2 regions of the Glycocaulis alkaliphilus genome follow, and region 2 is predicted to be linked to the other one. Evidence: predicted binding sites of a transcription regulator. Region 2 holds the regulator's gene; the other holds the start of a gene.
The links. Region 2 encodes LexA, which represses DNA repair genes until DNA is damaged. Its sites were predicted from a motif close to ATGTTCCNCTTGTGTTCC; they were not measured.
Positions count from the first base shown of each region.

Region 1: X907_RS06870 (ROK family protein) is a predicted target of LexA. The motif match lies at 4,019-4,036, and genes of this name have one in related genera.

Region 1 covers NZ_CP018911.1:1,432,825-1,440,562, reverse strand. The annotation lists gene X907_RS06900 (hypothetical protein) at 1-285, shown strand, start outside; gene X907_RS06895 (MFS transporter) at 295-1,461, shown strand; gene X907_RS06890 (hypothetical protein) at 1,475-1,702, opposite strand; gene rpmG (50S ribosomal protein L33) at 1,932-2,099, shown strand; gene X907_RS06880 (PleD family two-component system response regulator) at 2,147-3,508, opposite strand; gene X907_RS06875 (response regulator) at 3,524-3,889, opposite strand; gene X907_RS06870 (ROK family protein) at 4,067-4,975, shown strand; gene X907_RS06865 (DNA polymerase IV) at 4,972-6,222, shown strand; gene X907_RS06860 (DNA-3-methyladenine glycosylase I) at 6,288-6,869, shown strand; gene X907_RS06855 (hypothetical protein) at 6,866-7,087, shown strand; gene X907_RS06850 (beta-ketoacyl-ACP synthase III) at 7,245-7,738, shown strand, end outside.
Region 2 covers NZ_CP018911.1:1,814,945-1,822,682, forward strand. The annotation lists gene X907_RS08645 (divergent polysaccharide deacetylase family protein) at 1-649, opposite strand, end outside; gene X907_RS08650 (anthranilate synthase component II) at 743-1,333, shown strand; gene trpD (anthranilate phosphoribosyltransferase) at 1,330-2,346, shown strand; gene trpC (indole-3-glycerol phosphate synthase TrpC) at 2,359-3,153, shown strand; gene lexA (transcriptional repressor LexA) at 3,251-3,922, shown strand; gene X907_RS08670 (ComEC/Rec2 family competence protein) at 3,950-6,106, opposite strand; gene gltX (glutamate--tRNA ligase) at 6,162-7,610, shown strand; gene gltA (citrate synthase) at 7,643-7,738, shown strand, end outside.

The sequences.
Region 1 (7,738 bases), 380 kb from region 2:
CAGGGCCTAATCTATCTGGGCCGAAGCATGCTCGCCCTGCCGGGCGGCCGCCGCTGGCATGTGCGCCTGTTTGCCATCGCCGCCTCGCGCGCCGTGCAGGCACTCTTTCCCGTGGCACCAGGCGGACGGGCCATCTGGGTGGAAGAAGAGGCCGTAGAGGCGCGTCTGGGCCTTGCCGGGCTTGCCCCGTTCATACCGCTTGCGCGGGCTGCGGCATCCGGCGTGATCATCAGGCCGTTGCATGTGCGAAAACAGGCGGGACGGCTGCTTACGACCCGGCTATAGACTGGCCCCATGGCCCTCTCATTCCTCATCAGCGACACTCATGCGCGCACACGGTCGCTCTTTGTGACGATCATGTGCGGGGGGCTGGCCGGGTGCGGTTTCGGCCTGCTCATGCCGCTCATTTCGCTCAATCTGGAGGCGATGACGGGTTCTGGCGCGCAAGCAGGTGTCAACGCCGCCGCCGCCGCGCTGGCCATGATTCTGGCGACCCCCTTCATCCCGGGCCTTTTCACGCGCATCAGCCCGCGCGCGCTGCTGGCCACCAGCCTGGCGGTCATCGCGCTTGGCATTCTGGTGTTTCCGGCCGTGCGCGATGTCTGGGCATGGTTTGGCACGCGCTTTGTTATCGGCATTGCTGTAACCATCGTCTTCATCGCCAGCGAGACATGGATCAACCAGCTGGCAAAGCCTGAACGGCGCGCTTCATTGCTGGCGGTGTATGCGACGGTGCTGTCGGCGGGGTTCGGCTCTGGCGGGCTGCTGCTGGCGCTGCTGGGGGCAGAAGGCTGGGCGCCGTGGATCGCCGGAGCGGCGATCTATGCGGCGGGCGTGTTGCCGGTCGTGTTCCTGCGTGGTCCGGGCCTGATACCGCCGAGTGGGGACGAGGGCAGCCCGCTGGCCATGCTCACCACAGCGCGCCTCGCCCCGGCTGCCATTCTTGCCGGCTTCCTGTTCGGCGCGCTGGAAAACAGCTTCTTCGCCCTGATGCCCGTCTATGGTGACCGGACAGGCCTGACGACCGTAATGGTGGGCCTGCTGATGACCACTGGCGCGCTGGGGGCGCTCTGCATGCAGATACCCATTGGCAATTTTGCTGACCGGACAGGACGCATGCGTACGCTGGCGCTGATTACCGGCGGCGCGGTTGCCATACCGCTGCTCATCATCGCGTCGAGCGGGTTTGGCTTTGCCCTCTTCCCGCTCATCTTCCTCTATGTCGGTCTTGCCAGCGCCTACTACACAGTCGGGCTGTCAGTGATCGGCGAGCGGGTTCAGGCAGGCCAGCTGGCCGCCGCCAATGCAGCCTTCATCTTCGCCTACGGTTCGGGATCGTTGTTCGGGCCGCCACTGGGCGGAATGGCCATGGACTGGATCAACCCGCACGGCTTCCTGCTCGCACTCAGCGTGATTGCGGCAATCTATCTGCCGATTGCGCTGAGAAACTGGCGGCGCTGAACCGGGCTTGTGATCAGGTTTCGGAGATTTCCAGCCGACGTTCGATGCGATTAAGGCGTGCCTGCAACGACGCCAGCGCGCCTTCATGTGCGGCATCGGTGGACATGAACGCGGTCAGGTGCTGACGCAGGCTAATAAGGCTGGTCTTCACATCGGACATATCGTTCTGCAGCGTTCCCACTTGGGTTCGCAGCGCCTTCAGGTGTTCAAGCAAAGGCTCGTTTGTAACGTTGTCTGCCATAAACCTCGTCCTGGGCACACGACGTCAACAACCCATTCGCGGGATCAACGCCGAAAACAGAGTATACGGCTTCATTGGCTTTCAGTCACTTTTTCCCGCAATCGTGTCCATGAGCTGGCGGAGCTGAACGCATCACCGCCATTGACACCCATACGAACATGCGTATTTTCGCGCGCTCGCGAAGCGTCAGGTCCGGTCTGGCGCGGCAATCCAGTTTCAGGTGAGTGACATGGCCAAGCCGACAACCATCAAGATCCGCCTCAATTCGACGGCTGGCACGGGTTACTTCTACGTGACCAAGAAAAACGCGCGTACCATGACCGAGAAACTCGTGCTGAAAAAGTACGATCCGGTCGCGCGCAAGCATGTCGAGTTCAAGGAAGGCAAGATCAAGTAGATCTGCCCCTTACCGCATCTGCCGATTTGAGGAAGGCCGCGTGATCGTCACGCGGCCTTTTTCTGTGCCGCCATGACCTGATTGCGGCCAGCAGCCTTGGCCTGATAGAGCGCGGCATCAGCGCGCGCAATAAGGCGTTCTGGCGTATCGCCATGCATGATTTCGGCGACGCCGGCACTGGTTGTCACATCCACCGTGATTCCCGCATTCGCCAGACGGAAGGGCGCGCGCGCGATCGCTGCCCGCACCCGCTCGGCGGCTTCCACGGCTTCCCTCTGGGTCGCTCCGGAGAGTACGACCATGAATTCCTCGCCGCCATGACGCCCGGCAATGTCGAGCGCGCGCAGCTGGGCGTTCATGCGTTCGGTAAAGGCGCGCAGCACCTCATCTCCGGCCTGGTGGCCCCAAGTGTCGTTGATGCGCTTGAAATGGTCGATGTCAAACAGGATGACCGACACCGTCTCGGCGGCGGCCTCCCAGGCATCGACAGCCTGACGCAGGCGTGAGCCCATATAGCGGCGATTATAAAGCCCGGTCAGCGGATCAATGACCGCCATCTCAAGGCTCTCTTCCAGACGCTCGCGCAGCTGTTCGGCATAGCGCTTGCGCTTTAGCTGGGTGTTCAGGCGCGCCGCCAGCTCACCCGGATCAACCGGGCGCGTCACCACATCGCTGACCCCCAGATCCAGCGCGCGGACCATGTCCTGCGGCGTGTCGGGATCGACAACGCAGATGATCGGCGTGTGCCGGGTTACAGCGTCAGAGCGGATGCGCGCACAGACGCGCAAGGCATCAAACTTTGCCGTCGCCAGATCGATCAGCACCAGCTCTGCCCCGGCCCGCGCGGCCTTCACCACGCCAGCCGGATCACCGATCGGGCGCGCCGCGAAGCCCTTGGGCAGCTTGGCAGACAGGCGCTCGGCGGCGACATCATCGCCAGCGGCCACGATAACAATCGCCGGGCCGTCCAGATCACCGTCCTCAACGCCATCATCAGCCAGTGCGCCCTCGTGGCGCAGGCGCAGCTCGTCGAGCACTTCCTTCAGGCGCAGAAGCGAGCGCACACGCGCAAACAGGGCAACATCATTGACCGGCTTGGTGAGAAACTCGTCCGCGCCCGCTTCCAGCCCCTTCACCCGGTCCTCGCGCTGATCCAGCGCCGTTACCATGATGACGGGGATATGGCGGGTGGCAGCGTCGGCCTTCAGGCGGCGGCAGGTTTCAAACCCGTCCATGCCTGGCATCATGATGTCCAGAAGGATCATGTCCGGCATGGTGTCGCGGGCCTTTTCAAGGCACTCGGCTCCGGAAGACGCCAGCACGACATCAAAATACTCAGCCGACAGGCGCGCTTCCAGCAAGCGCCTGTTGGTCTCGATATCATCGACTACGAGGATGCGCGCACTCATGGGTCTGGCGCCTCCCTATCCGATAAATTTCCGGATTGTCTCGATAAAGCTCGTCACCGTGATGGGTTTGGAGAGATAGCCCTCACACCCGCCTTCGCGGATACGCTCCTCATCACCCTTCATGGCAAAGGCGGTGACGGCCACGACCGGGATACCGGAGAGGTCTTCATCGCTCTTGAGCCATTTGGTGACGTCCAGCCCGGACACTTCCGGCAGCTGGATGTCCATCAGGATGAGATCGGGGCGATGCTCGCGCGCGATATCAATGGCCTTCAGGCCCTCCCGGGTCTGGAGGGTCTCGTAGCCGTGGGCCTCGAGCAGATCATGAAATAACTTCATGTTCAGCTCGTTATCTTCAACGATCAGAACTTTTTTGGACATGACCTGCAGCATGGCGACCGCGTGCTTCCCCCGTTTGCCCCGCCTTTGGCGTGGACCTTTTTCCATCCACTGCCGAGTAGACACCATTTTCCTTAATCAACGATGAGTCGCGCGCTAGGAACCCGGTAAGGAACAAGATAAGAACGTGGCCACACCATGACTGGCAGGGGATTCCGCATGATCCGCATCGGCGTTGATCTGGGCGGCACCAAGACAGAAGCCATCGCGCTGGGCGCTGACGGCACCATTCTGGCCCGCATCCGCAAGCCGTCGCAGTCCACTTACCGCCTCGGCGTGGAACTGATTCGCGATCTTGTCGCCGAAGTCCGCCAGCTAGCGGGCGGCACGCCTGCAAGCGTTGGCATCGGTCACCCCGGCTCGATCAATCCGCGCACCGGGCTGGTACGCAACGCCAACTCCTCCCACCTCAATGGCCAGCCCCTGCAGCGCGATCTGACAGACGTGCTGGCGCAGGACGTGCGCTGCGCCAATGACGCCAACTGTTTTGCCCTGTCCGAAGCCACCGACGGCGCAGGCGCGGGCGCGCATTGCGTGTTCGGCGTGATCGCAGGCACGGGCGTAGGCGGCGGCATCGTCATTGGCGGACGCCTCCATGAGGGCGGCGGGCTTATCGCCGGCGAGTGGGGACACACCTCCCTGCCCCGCCCTTCAACGGACGAGATTCCCGGACCCCGATGCGGATGCGGCCGCCTTGGCTGCGTGGAAAGCTGGTGCTCCGGCCCGGCGCTGGCACGCGACCACCAGCGAGTGACAGGCGAAAGCCTTACAGCCGACCAGATTGCAACAAAGGCCGCCGAAGGCGACGTGAAAGCAGCTGCCGCGCTCGCCCGTCACGCTGACCGGCTGGCGCGCTCGCTCTCCACCATCGTCAACGTGCTGGACCCCGATGTGATCGTGCTGGGCGGCGGACTATCCAACCTGCCCGGCCTGGCCGCCGATCTGGAAACCCGCCTCGCCCCGCATGTCTTCTCCGACGAGTTCCGCACACGCGTCGTAGTGAACCGGCACGGCGACTCCTCCGGTGTGCGCGGGGCTGCCTGGCTATGGCCAATGGAAGCGCAATGACCGGGTATTGCCGTACCTGTTTTGCACCATCAACGCCGCCGCGATGCGGGGCGTGCGGCTCGCGCAAGGTGTTCGTCCATGACGAGCTGGAAACCCTCTCGATCGCCCATATCGACTGCGATGCCTTCTATGCCTCCATTGAGAAGCGCGATGATCCGTCGCTGGCCAACCAGCCGGTCATTATTGGCGGCGGCAAGCGCGGCGTGGTGGCCACCGCCTGCTATGTGGCAAGGCTGCACGGCGTGCGCTCGGCCATGCCCATGTTCAAGGCGCTCAAAGCCTGCCCGGATGCCGTGGTCATCTCCCCGCGCATGAGCCTCTATGCAGCCGAAGGCAAGCGCATCCGCCAGATGATGGAGGACGTAACCCCGGCGGTGGAGCCGCTCTCCATCGATGAGGCGTTTCTCGACCTGACGGGCACGCAGCGCCTGCACGGCAGCCCGCCCGCATTGACGCTGATGAAGCTGGCGGCGCGCATCAAGTCGGAGGTGGGCGTCACGGTGTCGGTGGGCCTCAGCTACAACAAGTTTCTCGCCAAGACCGCATCCGAACTCGACAAGCCGGACGGATTTTCGGTGATAGGACGGGCCGAGGCGGCAGACTTCCTGCGCCCGCGCCCGGTGCAGAGCGTGTTTGGCGTCGGCCCGGCCTTTGCCGCCACGCTGAACCGGGACGGGCTGAAGACGCTCGGAGACGTCATTGCGCGCGGTGAGGATGCGCTGCTGCGCCGTCACGGGCCGTCGGGCGCGCGGCTCTGGCGGCTGGCGCAAGGCATAGACCATCGTCCGGTGGCCCGCGATGGCGAACGCAAGAGCGTGTCAGCCGAAACCACCTTCTTTGACGATGTCGCCAGCCATGAGGAGCTGGAAAAGCGTCTCTGGCCGCTATGCGTGAAGGTGGCCGACCGGATGAAGGCGCAAGGCATTGCTGGCCGCGTCGTCACGCTGAAACTGAAGACGGACAGCTTCAAATCCCTGACGCGGCGGCGCACGCTCAACCAGCCCGCCCAGCTGGCCGACACGCTGTTCCGCACAGGCCGCGAGCTCTTACGCGCCGAGCCGCAAGGCCCACGCTACCGGCTGATCGGGATAGGTTTCAGCGATCTGGAACCGGCCACGGGCGATGCGCGCGACCTTCTCGATCCTGACGGGCCCAAGCGCGCCGCTGCCGAGCGCGCCATGGACAAGGCCCGCGCCAGATTTGGCCCCTCGGCGGTCATCAAGGGGCGCTCCCTGAAAGACCATTAGCATTTGTTCACTTGGCCGCATGGCACTGAGATGTTTGGCTGAAATCTGGAAGGCGGAAAAACCCCATGCTCCATCGCTGTCCCTGGCCGGGCGAAGACCCGCTCTATGTCGATTATCACGACACCGAATGGGGTGTGCCCGAGCGTGATGACGAGGCCTTGTTTGCCAAGCTGATCCTTGACGGGTTTCAGGCCGGCCTCAGCTGGATCACCATTTTGCGCAAGCGCGAGGCGTTCCTGGAGGCGTTTGACGGCTTCAACCCGGAGACGCTGGCACGCTATGGCGAGGCGGATATTGCCCGCCTGCTCGGCAATGCGGGCATTATCCGATCGCGCGCGAAGATCGAAGCCTCGATAGGCAATGCGAAAGCCTATCTCGCCATGCGCGAGCGCGGACAGGGCTTTAGCGACTATCTGTGGAATTTCGTGGACGGCGAGCCGGTGCAGAACCGCTTCTCCACGATGAAGGAAGTGCCCGCCGAAACGCCGGTCAGTCAGGCGATGAGCAAGGCCCTCAAGAAGGAGGGCTTCAAATTCTGCGGCCCGGTCATCGTCTATGCCTTCATGCAGGCGACCGGGCTGGTCAACGATCATCTGGTCAGCTGTCACCGCCATGAGGAAGTGAAAAACCTGTCGAGGTCATCATGAAACCTGCACTGAAACTCGCCGTTCTTGCCCTTGGGGTTCTCGCGCTCGGTGCCTGCGCCAACCGTCCGCCAGCCCACGCGCTGGACCGGGACTGCGAGATGGGCGGACGCCACGGCCCCACTGGCGTGCTGGAATACCAGTGTACGGACGGAGATGGCGTCGTACGCGAGCGCCCGCAGCCCATTCACCGCGTCATCAGCGGCGGGCGCAGCGGCTGATCCGCTCCAACGACCATCCCTTGTTGTGCGCAAGCCACATGCACGTGCGGGGATAATCGGGTATGGCCAAAGGCCACCGGCGTCACAATGGTCGACTCTGCACCTTTGTGAAGGCTAGGGTAACGACATAGCGATCAGGAATCGTTTGGGGAAACCGATGAGTGAAGCCGTCATTCGCGCCACAGGGCTGTGGACGCCGCCCCATTCCATATCCAATGAAGAGCTGGTGGCTGCGTATAATGCCTATGCCGAGCGCTATAATGGCGAGCATGCGGACGACATCTCCCGCGGCGAGCTGGAAGCGCTGACACCCTCCTCAGCGGAGTTCATCGAGAAGGCATCGGGCATCAAGTCCCGCTTTGTCGTCGAAAAAGACGGCGTACTCGACATCACCCGGATGATGCCCAACATCCCTGAGCGCTCGAACGATGAGCCTGCCATCCTTGCCGAGATCGGCGCCCACGCTGCCCGCGATGCGCTGGAGCGCGCCGGCAAGACGCCTGCTGACGTGGATGGCATCATTGTCGCCGCGTCCAACATGCAGCGCGCCTATCCGGCGGTCGCGATCGAGGTGCAACAGCTTCTGGGGATGGAGCACGGCTTCGGCTTTGACATGAATGTCGCCTGTTCCTCGGCCACGTTCGGCATGCA
Region 2 (7,738 bases):
CCGCGGCAGCAACGCTGCGCTGATGGGTGAGGGAATCGACAAAGATCAGGCCAGAGCCTTCCAGCGCGGCAAACACGCGTGCCATGGCTGCCCGGTCCGTTGTCATGGCGCTGCCCATATGGTTATTGAAGCCGGTAGCGCCCGGAACGCGCGACAACGCCCACCCTGTCCGGCGGGCGATCTCTGCAATGTCGTGCGCGCGGATCAGCGCATTGGGTCCGGGATCAGCAAGGCCGACAGGCTCCATCGGCAGATGCAGGAATACTTCCAGCCCGGCAGCAGAAGCTGCATGCGCAATGTCCGGCGCGGCGTCAGCAAAGGGCAGGATGGAGAGTGTCAGGGGCAGGCCAGACGCTACGAGCGCATCGGCCACCGCCACCTCCGGCCCTATGTCATCAATGATGACCGCCAGCATGGGCCGCACGCCGGACATGACGAATGTTTCTTCAGGCAGAACAGGCATGGCAGCATCGGCCACAACCGGGAGGCTTTCCAGAACTGGCGCGGCTTCTCCCGGCGAAACAGCCTGGAGCGCGCCCTCCTCTGCCGCCTCACGGCTGCCCAGCTGAAACGCCAGACCGGCAAGCAGCAGCATCGCCGCGGCGGCTGCGCTGGCCATATGGATGACGCTGGTTGCGGGCGAGGACATGAAAATGATGCATAAGGTGAGTCGCAAACATTGGCGGCTCCTCAATGCCCGACTAGATTGCCTCTGCCGCGCCGCAATATGGACCTATCGGGCATGCTGCTCATCATCGACAATTACGACAGCTTCACCTTCAACCTGGTCCATTATTTCCAGGAGCTCGGCGCGCAGACCCGCGTGATCCGCAACGATGCCATGAGCGCGGCTGAGGCGCTGGGCCTCGGCGCAGAAGCCATCGTCCTGTCACCCGGCCCGTGCGACCCTGACCGCGCTGGCATCTGTCTGGACGTGCTGCGACAGGCGCCGGCCGGCCTGCCGGTCCTCGGCGTCTGCCTCGGTCATCAGGCGATGGGACAGGTCTATGGCGGCAAGGTGGTTCAGGCACGCGAGATCATGCACGGCAAGACCAGCCCGATCACGCATGACGCTACGGGCGTGTTTGCCGGCCTGCCCTCACCGTTTGAGGCGACGCGCTACCACTCGCTCGCCGTCGACCTGCCCGAGGGCAGCGAGCTGGTCGTCAACGCCCGCACCGCCGATGGCGAGATCATGGGCCTCCGGCACCGTTCCCGCCCTGTACATGGCGTCCAGTTCCACCCCGAATCGATTGCCTCCGAGCACGGCCATGCCCTTTTGAAGAATTTTCTGGCTGAAATCCCCCGCCAGTCCGGCAAGGCCGCCGCATGAGCCAGATGCGCCCGGCCATCTCCGCCCTTGCAGGCGGGAAACTGCCTGCGCCAGAGGCGCTGGAGGCGGCTTTTGATGCGCTGATGGATGGCGAAGCGGATCTGGCCGAGATTGGCGGCTTTCTTATTGGACTGGCCGCGATTGGCGAGGATCCGGGCGTGCTGGCCACCGGAGCGCGCGCCATGCGCGCGCGGATGAACACGGTGAAAGCTCCCGCCAATGCCATTGATACATGCGGAACCGGCGGCGACGCCCGGGGCACATGGAACATCTCCACCGCCGCCGCGCTGGTGGCTGCTGCTGCGGGCGCCGTGGTTGCCAAGCACGGCAACAAGGCTGCCTCGTCGAAATCCGGCTCTGCCGAAGTGCTCGATTCATCGGGTGTGAACCTGATGGCAACGCCTGAACAGATCGAACGGGCGCTGGACGAGGCCGGTGTCGCCTTCCTGTTCGCCCAGGCCCATCACGGCGCCGTGCGCCACGTGGCCCCTGCCCGCAAGACGCTGGGGGTGCGCACCGTGTTCAACCTGCTGGGTCCGCTATCAAACCCTGCGGGCACACGCCGCCAGCTTCTGGGTGTGTTCGACCAGCGCTGGCTTGTGCCCATGGCCGAGGCCTTGCGCGATCTGGGCGCCGAGCGTGCGTGGATCGTCCACGGCGAAGACGGTCTGGATGAGATCACCACAACCGGCGCCACCCATATCGCCAGCCTGGAGGCCGATGGCAGCGTGCGCGAGTTCACCGTCACGCCTGAAGATGCCGGATTGCCCCGCGCGAGCCTTGATGATCTCAAGGGCGGGGAACCGGCCGAGAATGCCGCCGCGCTGCACCGCCTGCTGGACGGCGAGCGTGGCGCATACCGCGACATTGTCCTGTTCAATGCCAGCGCGGCACTGGTGCTTGCGGGCAAGGCTGATGGCCTGAAAGACGGCGTGGCGCTGGCAGCAGCCGCCATTGATGACGGGCGGGCCGCCGGAACGCTCAATAAGCTTGTACATATTACAAACACCTGAGGAGCGCCCGCGATGAGCGACACGCTGGAGCGTATTGGCATCTACAAGCGCGCGGAGACCGCGCGCCGCAAGGCAGCTCTCAGCTATGCCGACATCTGCGCAAAGGCGCGCGCTGCCTCACCTGTGCGCGGTTTTTTCAGGCAGCTGCAAACCCGGCAAGCCGCCGACGGACTGGCGCTGATTGCGGAGATCAAGAAGGCAAGCCCCTCCAAAGGCCTGATCCGCGCCGACTTTGACCCTCCCGCGCTCGCCCGCGCCTATGAGGACGGGGGCGCAGCCTGCCTCTCCATCCTCACTGACACGGAAAGCTTTGAAGGAGCCGACAGCCATCTTGTCGAGGCGCGCGCCGCCGTCTCCCTGCCCGTATTGCGCAAGGACTTCCTCTATGACCCCTGGCAGGTCGTAGAGGCCCGCGCTCTGGGCGCAGACTGCATTCTGGTCATCATGGCAGCCGTGGACGACACGCTGGCCGCCGATCTGGTGGCCGAGGCTGCACGCTGGGACATGGATGCCCTTATCGAGGTGCATGACCGGGCGGAGCTGGACCGGGCCCTCGCCCTGCCCTCGCCGCTCATTGGTATCAATAACCGCAATCTGCGCACCTTCGATGTGACGCTCGATACGTTCGAGGCGCTCAGCGCGCATGTCCCCGAGGACCGCTTTCTCGTCGCCGAGAGCGGCATTTTCTCCTTCGATGACGCTGAGCGGGTGCGTAAGTCCGGCGCCAAAGCGCTTCTGGTCGGCGAAAGCCTCATGCGCCAGAATGATGTAACGTCAGCGGTGAAAGACCTGATGAAGTTCGCGTGAGACCCCGTATTCCGCTTGACCAGCCGCCGGAACAGGCATAGAACAAAACATGGCCTTTCTGGCTTTGTTCCCGCTGCGCCTGGAGATCAGACCCCTCATGCTGACCCGCAAACAACACGAGCTTCTGCTCTTCATTCACAAGCGCCTCTCTGAAGACGGCGTTTCCCCGTCCTTTGACGAGATGAAGGAAGCGCTTCAGCTGGCTTCAAAGTCCGGTGTTCACCGCCTCGTCAGCGCGCTGGAGGAGCGTGGCTTCATTCGGCGTCTGGCCCACCGGGCCCGGGCGCTCGAAGTGCTCAAGCTCCCGGATGCCTCCGCACCGCGCGCAAGCGCCGCAGATAATGTCGTCAGCGGCAATTTTGCCCGCCGTGAAGTCGAGACGGATTCGGTGGATGTGCCGCTTCTGGGCAAGATCGCGGCTGGTGTGCCCATCGAAGCCATCCAGCACGAAACCGAGCGTTTCGGCGTGCCGTCCCAAATGGTCTCGTCGGGTGAACATTTCGCGCTCGAGGTCGAGGGCGATTCCATGATCGAGGCCGGTATTCTGGATGGCGATTACGTCATTATCCGGCGCGGAGACACGGCCAATAATGGCGAGATTGTCGTTGCGCTGGTGGATAATGAGGAAGCCACGCTCAAGCGCATCCGCCGCAAGGGCGGGTCGATTGCTCTTGAAGCGGCCAACCCGGCCTATGAGACCCGTATTTTCGGGCCCGACCGGGTGCAGGTTCAGGGTCGTCTGGTGGGGCTGATCCGCCGCTATCACTGATCCGGGAGTCCGGGCGGCGGCGGACAGTCAGCTGCCCCGCTCCCGCCCCCAGACACGGGCCGCACTGCCATCATTGGCGCCGCGCAGGCGGATTATGCGGCCATCTCTGACCCAGAACTCGGCACTGCCCAGCTCTGCCCGCGCCGCATCATCGAGAACAGGCACCGCGCAGCGGCGCTTCTGCCAGGCGCTTACCGTGCCGCGCGCGACCACCAGGTCTGCGCGTACGCAGTCTTCCTCCAGCGAGGCGGGATGCTCGCTGACCGCTACGCGCAGCCCCTCGGCCGTGACGACAAGGCAGCCCAGCGGATCGCACGCGTAATCCCCGCGCGGCGCGGCGCTTAGCCCTGTTCCTGCGCGCTGCAGGAGAACGCCTGTCTCGAACCGGCCCCGGCGGCGGTCGCTGACCTGCCAGTCTCCAGGTTCACCGGACTCAGCTGAAAGGCTGCGCGAAACGAGTACGCCCGACGAGGTGATCATCATGTCGGGCGGCGATTGCAGTGCCCACAGGCCAAGCGCCCCGGCAGCAAAAGGGACACCCGCCACTCGCACCAGCCCGCGCCCCAGCGTCGCCAGGGCAAACCCGGTCGCATAAAGGCCAAGCACGATCCCGCCCGGTGCCAGCGCCGGCATGGCCGCGCCGGGCAGCGAGGATGTCCACGTGGCGATGGCAAGAACGATGTCCATGCCCGCCGCGCTCACCAGGAGCGGCAGCCCTTCCAGCCCGAAGGGAGCCAGCAATAGCCCCACGACACCCGCCGGCATGACCCAGAAGCTGAAGACCGGCATGGCCAGAAGGTTTGCGCCAAACCCGTAGGCTGCCATGCGCTGGAAGTGGAAGGCGGCAAAAAGCCCGGTCGCGCTGCCCGCCACCAGGCTGGTAACGGCAAGGCCTGTAAACGCGGCCTGTACCCGCGCAAACCAGCCATAGTCGGCCATATCGCGTGTCATCCGCCATCTCTGCCAGGCTTCATAGACGGCGATCAGCGCGGCGGTGGCGGCGAAGCTCATCTGGAAACCCGGCTCGATCACGCTTTGCGGGCTGAATGCGATGATGATGAGTGCGGCCAGAGCAAGCGACTGAAACGACACCGCTCTTCGCCCTATCAATATCGCCGTGAACATGACCGCAGCCATGACGAAGGCACGCTGGGTGGAGATCGCCCCGCCAGACAGCAGCAGATAGCCAAGGGCGGCGAGCAGTGCGATCAGCGCGGCAGGCTTTCGCGGGTCATGCGCGCGGGCGAAGGGCTCAATCGAGGCGATGAGCCAGCGCGCCGCGAAATAGATACCGCCCGCCAGCAATGCCATATGCATCCCCGATATGGCCAGCAAATGGCCAAGCCCGGATAGCCTGAGCGCCTCCGCATGGGCCTCGGTAACGCCTGAGCGCTCCCCGGTCAGCAGCGCGGCAATGACCGGTCCGGAGTTCGGCCCGGCAGCATCGGAAATGCGCTGCGCCAGCCGCCAGCGCCATCCCAGAAATGCCCGCTCGCTCTCATCGCCGGCAATCTCTTCCGGCTGAGGCTGTGAGATGGAAAAGCCGGCAAGCGCCACCCGCTGATACCAGGCCGCCCGCGCACCGTCATAGCCACCCGCCGCCGCAGGCCCACGCGGATGGGACAGGACAGCATTGATACGTATGCCGTCGCCGGGGGTCAGGGTTTCGGTGTTGATCCGCAAGCGCACCCGGAACGGCGCCACATCGGCGCGCTCCAGCGTCTGTACGCGCAGCAGCACGCGCCCCGACCGGCCTCTGCGTTCGATGCGCTCCACCCAGCCTGTAACCGTGCGGGCTCGGTCACTGACCTCGATCACGGGCGGCGCAAGCGAGAGCGTCCTGCCCTGAACATGGGCATGCCCGGCCAGCGCACAGGCGCTCAGCACGATCGCTGCCATCAGGGACGGCTTGGCGGTGAAAAGCGGGACGGCCAGAACGCAGGCAAAAGCGGCAAGCCAGAAAACCGGGATCAGCACGCTGCCAGGCTCTGCCGGAACCGAAAGATAGACTGCCGCACCCAGCCCCGCGGCCAGCGGCGCCCACAAGATCAGATCGGACGGCCGGACAGCTCTTGATGGCAATACAGGCTGCAAAAGACGGCTCAGTGCCGCGCGCTCGGCGCCCGAAACCGGGCTGCGCCCCCGCTGGATTGATGTCCAGACCGCCTGGATGTAGCGGCGCATGCAGCCACCCTGTGTTGTCACTTCAGCGGTGAGACTATCTCTTTACCGCGCTAACATGCTAATCATCCCGCTCCCTTCGCAGCGCAGCAACATCTCGCACGTGCAAAACAGATCAGACATCATCACGCGTTTCGCGCCTTCACCCACCGGCTTCCTCCATATTGGAGGGGCGCGCACGGCCTTGTTCAACTATCTTTTTGCGCGCCAGGCAGGCGGCCAGTTCAAGCTTCGCATCGAAGATACCGACCGTGAACGCTCCACGACCGAGGCTGTAGACGCGATTCTGGCCGGCATGAACTGGCTGGGGCTGGAATGGGATGGCGAGGCCGTTTCCCAGCATGCGCGCGCAGACCGCCATCGCGAAATCGCTGAAGAGCTTGTCGCGCAAGGAAAGGCATTCCGCTGCTATTGCACACCCGAGGAAGTGGAAAAGCTGCGCGAGGAAGCCTTCGCTGAAGGCCGCGCGCTGCGTTCACCCTGGCGCGATGGCGGCACACCGCCCGGTGACATGCGGTTTACCGTCCGCTTTCGCGCACCCGACAGCGATGTGACGCTGCATGACGCGGTTCAGGGCGACGTGCGCTGGGCGGCCAAGGAGTTCGACGACCTCATCCTGCTGCGCGCCGACGGAAACCCGACCTATAATCTCGCTGTCGTGGTTGATGACCATGATATGGGCGTCACCCACATCATCCGCGGCGACGATCATCTGGTGAATGGCGGCCGCCAGGCCCAGCTTTACGATGCGCTGGGCTGGGACCGGCCGGTCTTCGCCCATATCCCCCTTATCCACGGGCCCGATGGCAAGAAGCTCTCCAAACGCCACGGCGCGTTGGGGGCCGAGGCCTATCGCGAGATGGGCTATCTGCCCGAAGGCCTGCGCAATTATCTGGCGCGGCTTGGTTGGAGCCATGGCGATCAGGAGCTGTTCAACGACGCCGAACTCATTGCTGCCTTTTCGCTGGCAGGCCTGAACAAGGCCCCTGCCCGGCTGGACTTCGACAAGATGGCGTTTGTGAACCATCACCACATCAGACAGGCGGACAATGCGCGGCTTCTGGCCCTGCTGACGGAGCGGCTGGAAGGCGAGGAAGGGCTGGTCAGCGGCGCGGTGGCGAACGCCCGGTTAACGCCTGCCATGGATATGCTGAAAGAGCGTTCAAAAACACTCGCCGAAATGGAAACGCAGGCCTATTTTCTGCTCCGTGAGCGCCCGTTCACCATTGACGATACGGCGCGCAAGCATTTGTCTCCCGAGGCACTCGCGCTGCTCTCCCGCCTGCGCGCCGTGCTCGCCGCACACAATGACTGGGACAGCGAAGCTCTGGGCGAGTTGCTCAAGGCCTTTGCGCAAGATGAGGGCGTAGGCTTTGGCAAGATCGGCCAGCCTTTACGCGCCGTACTGACCGGAGGCGCCCCGGCGCCCGATATGAGCCTGGTTCTGGCATTGCTGGGCCGGGAAGAAGCGATTGCCAGGCTGGATGACCACACCCGCCCGGCCTGAACCGACCTGAATTATGTGAAGGGATTGGACCGATGAAGAACAAGACCGAAAAAACGGGCACCGCCCAGCTTACCATTAACGGCAAGACGATTGATTTGCCGGTTCTGGGCGGCTCGGTTGGCCCCGAT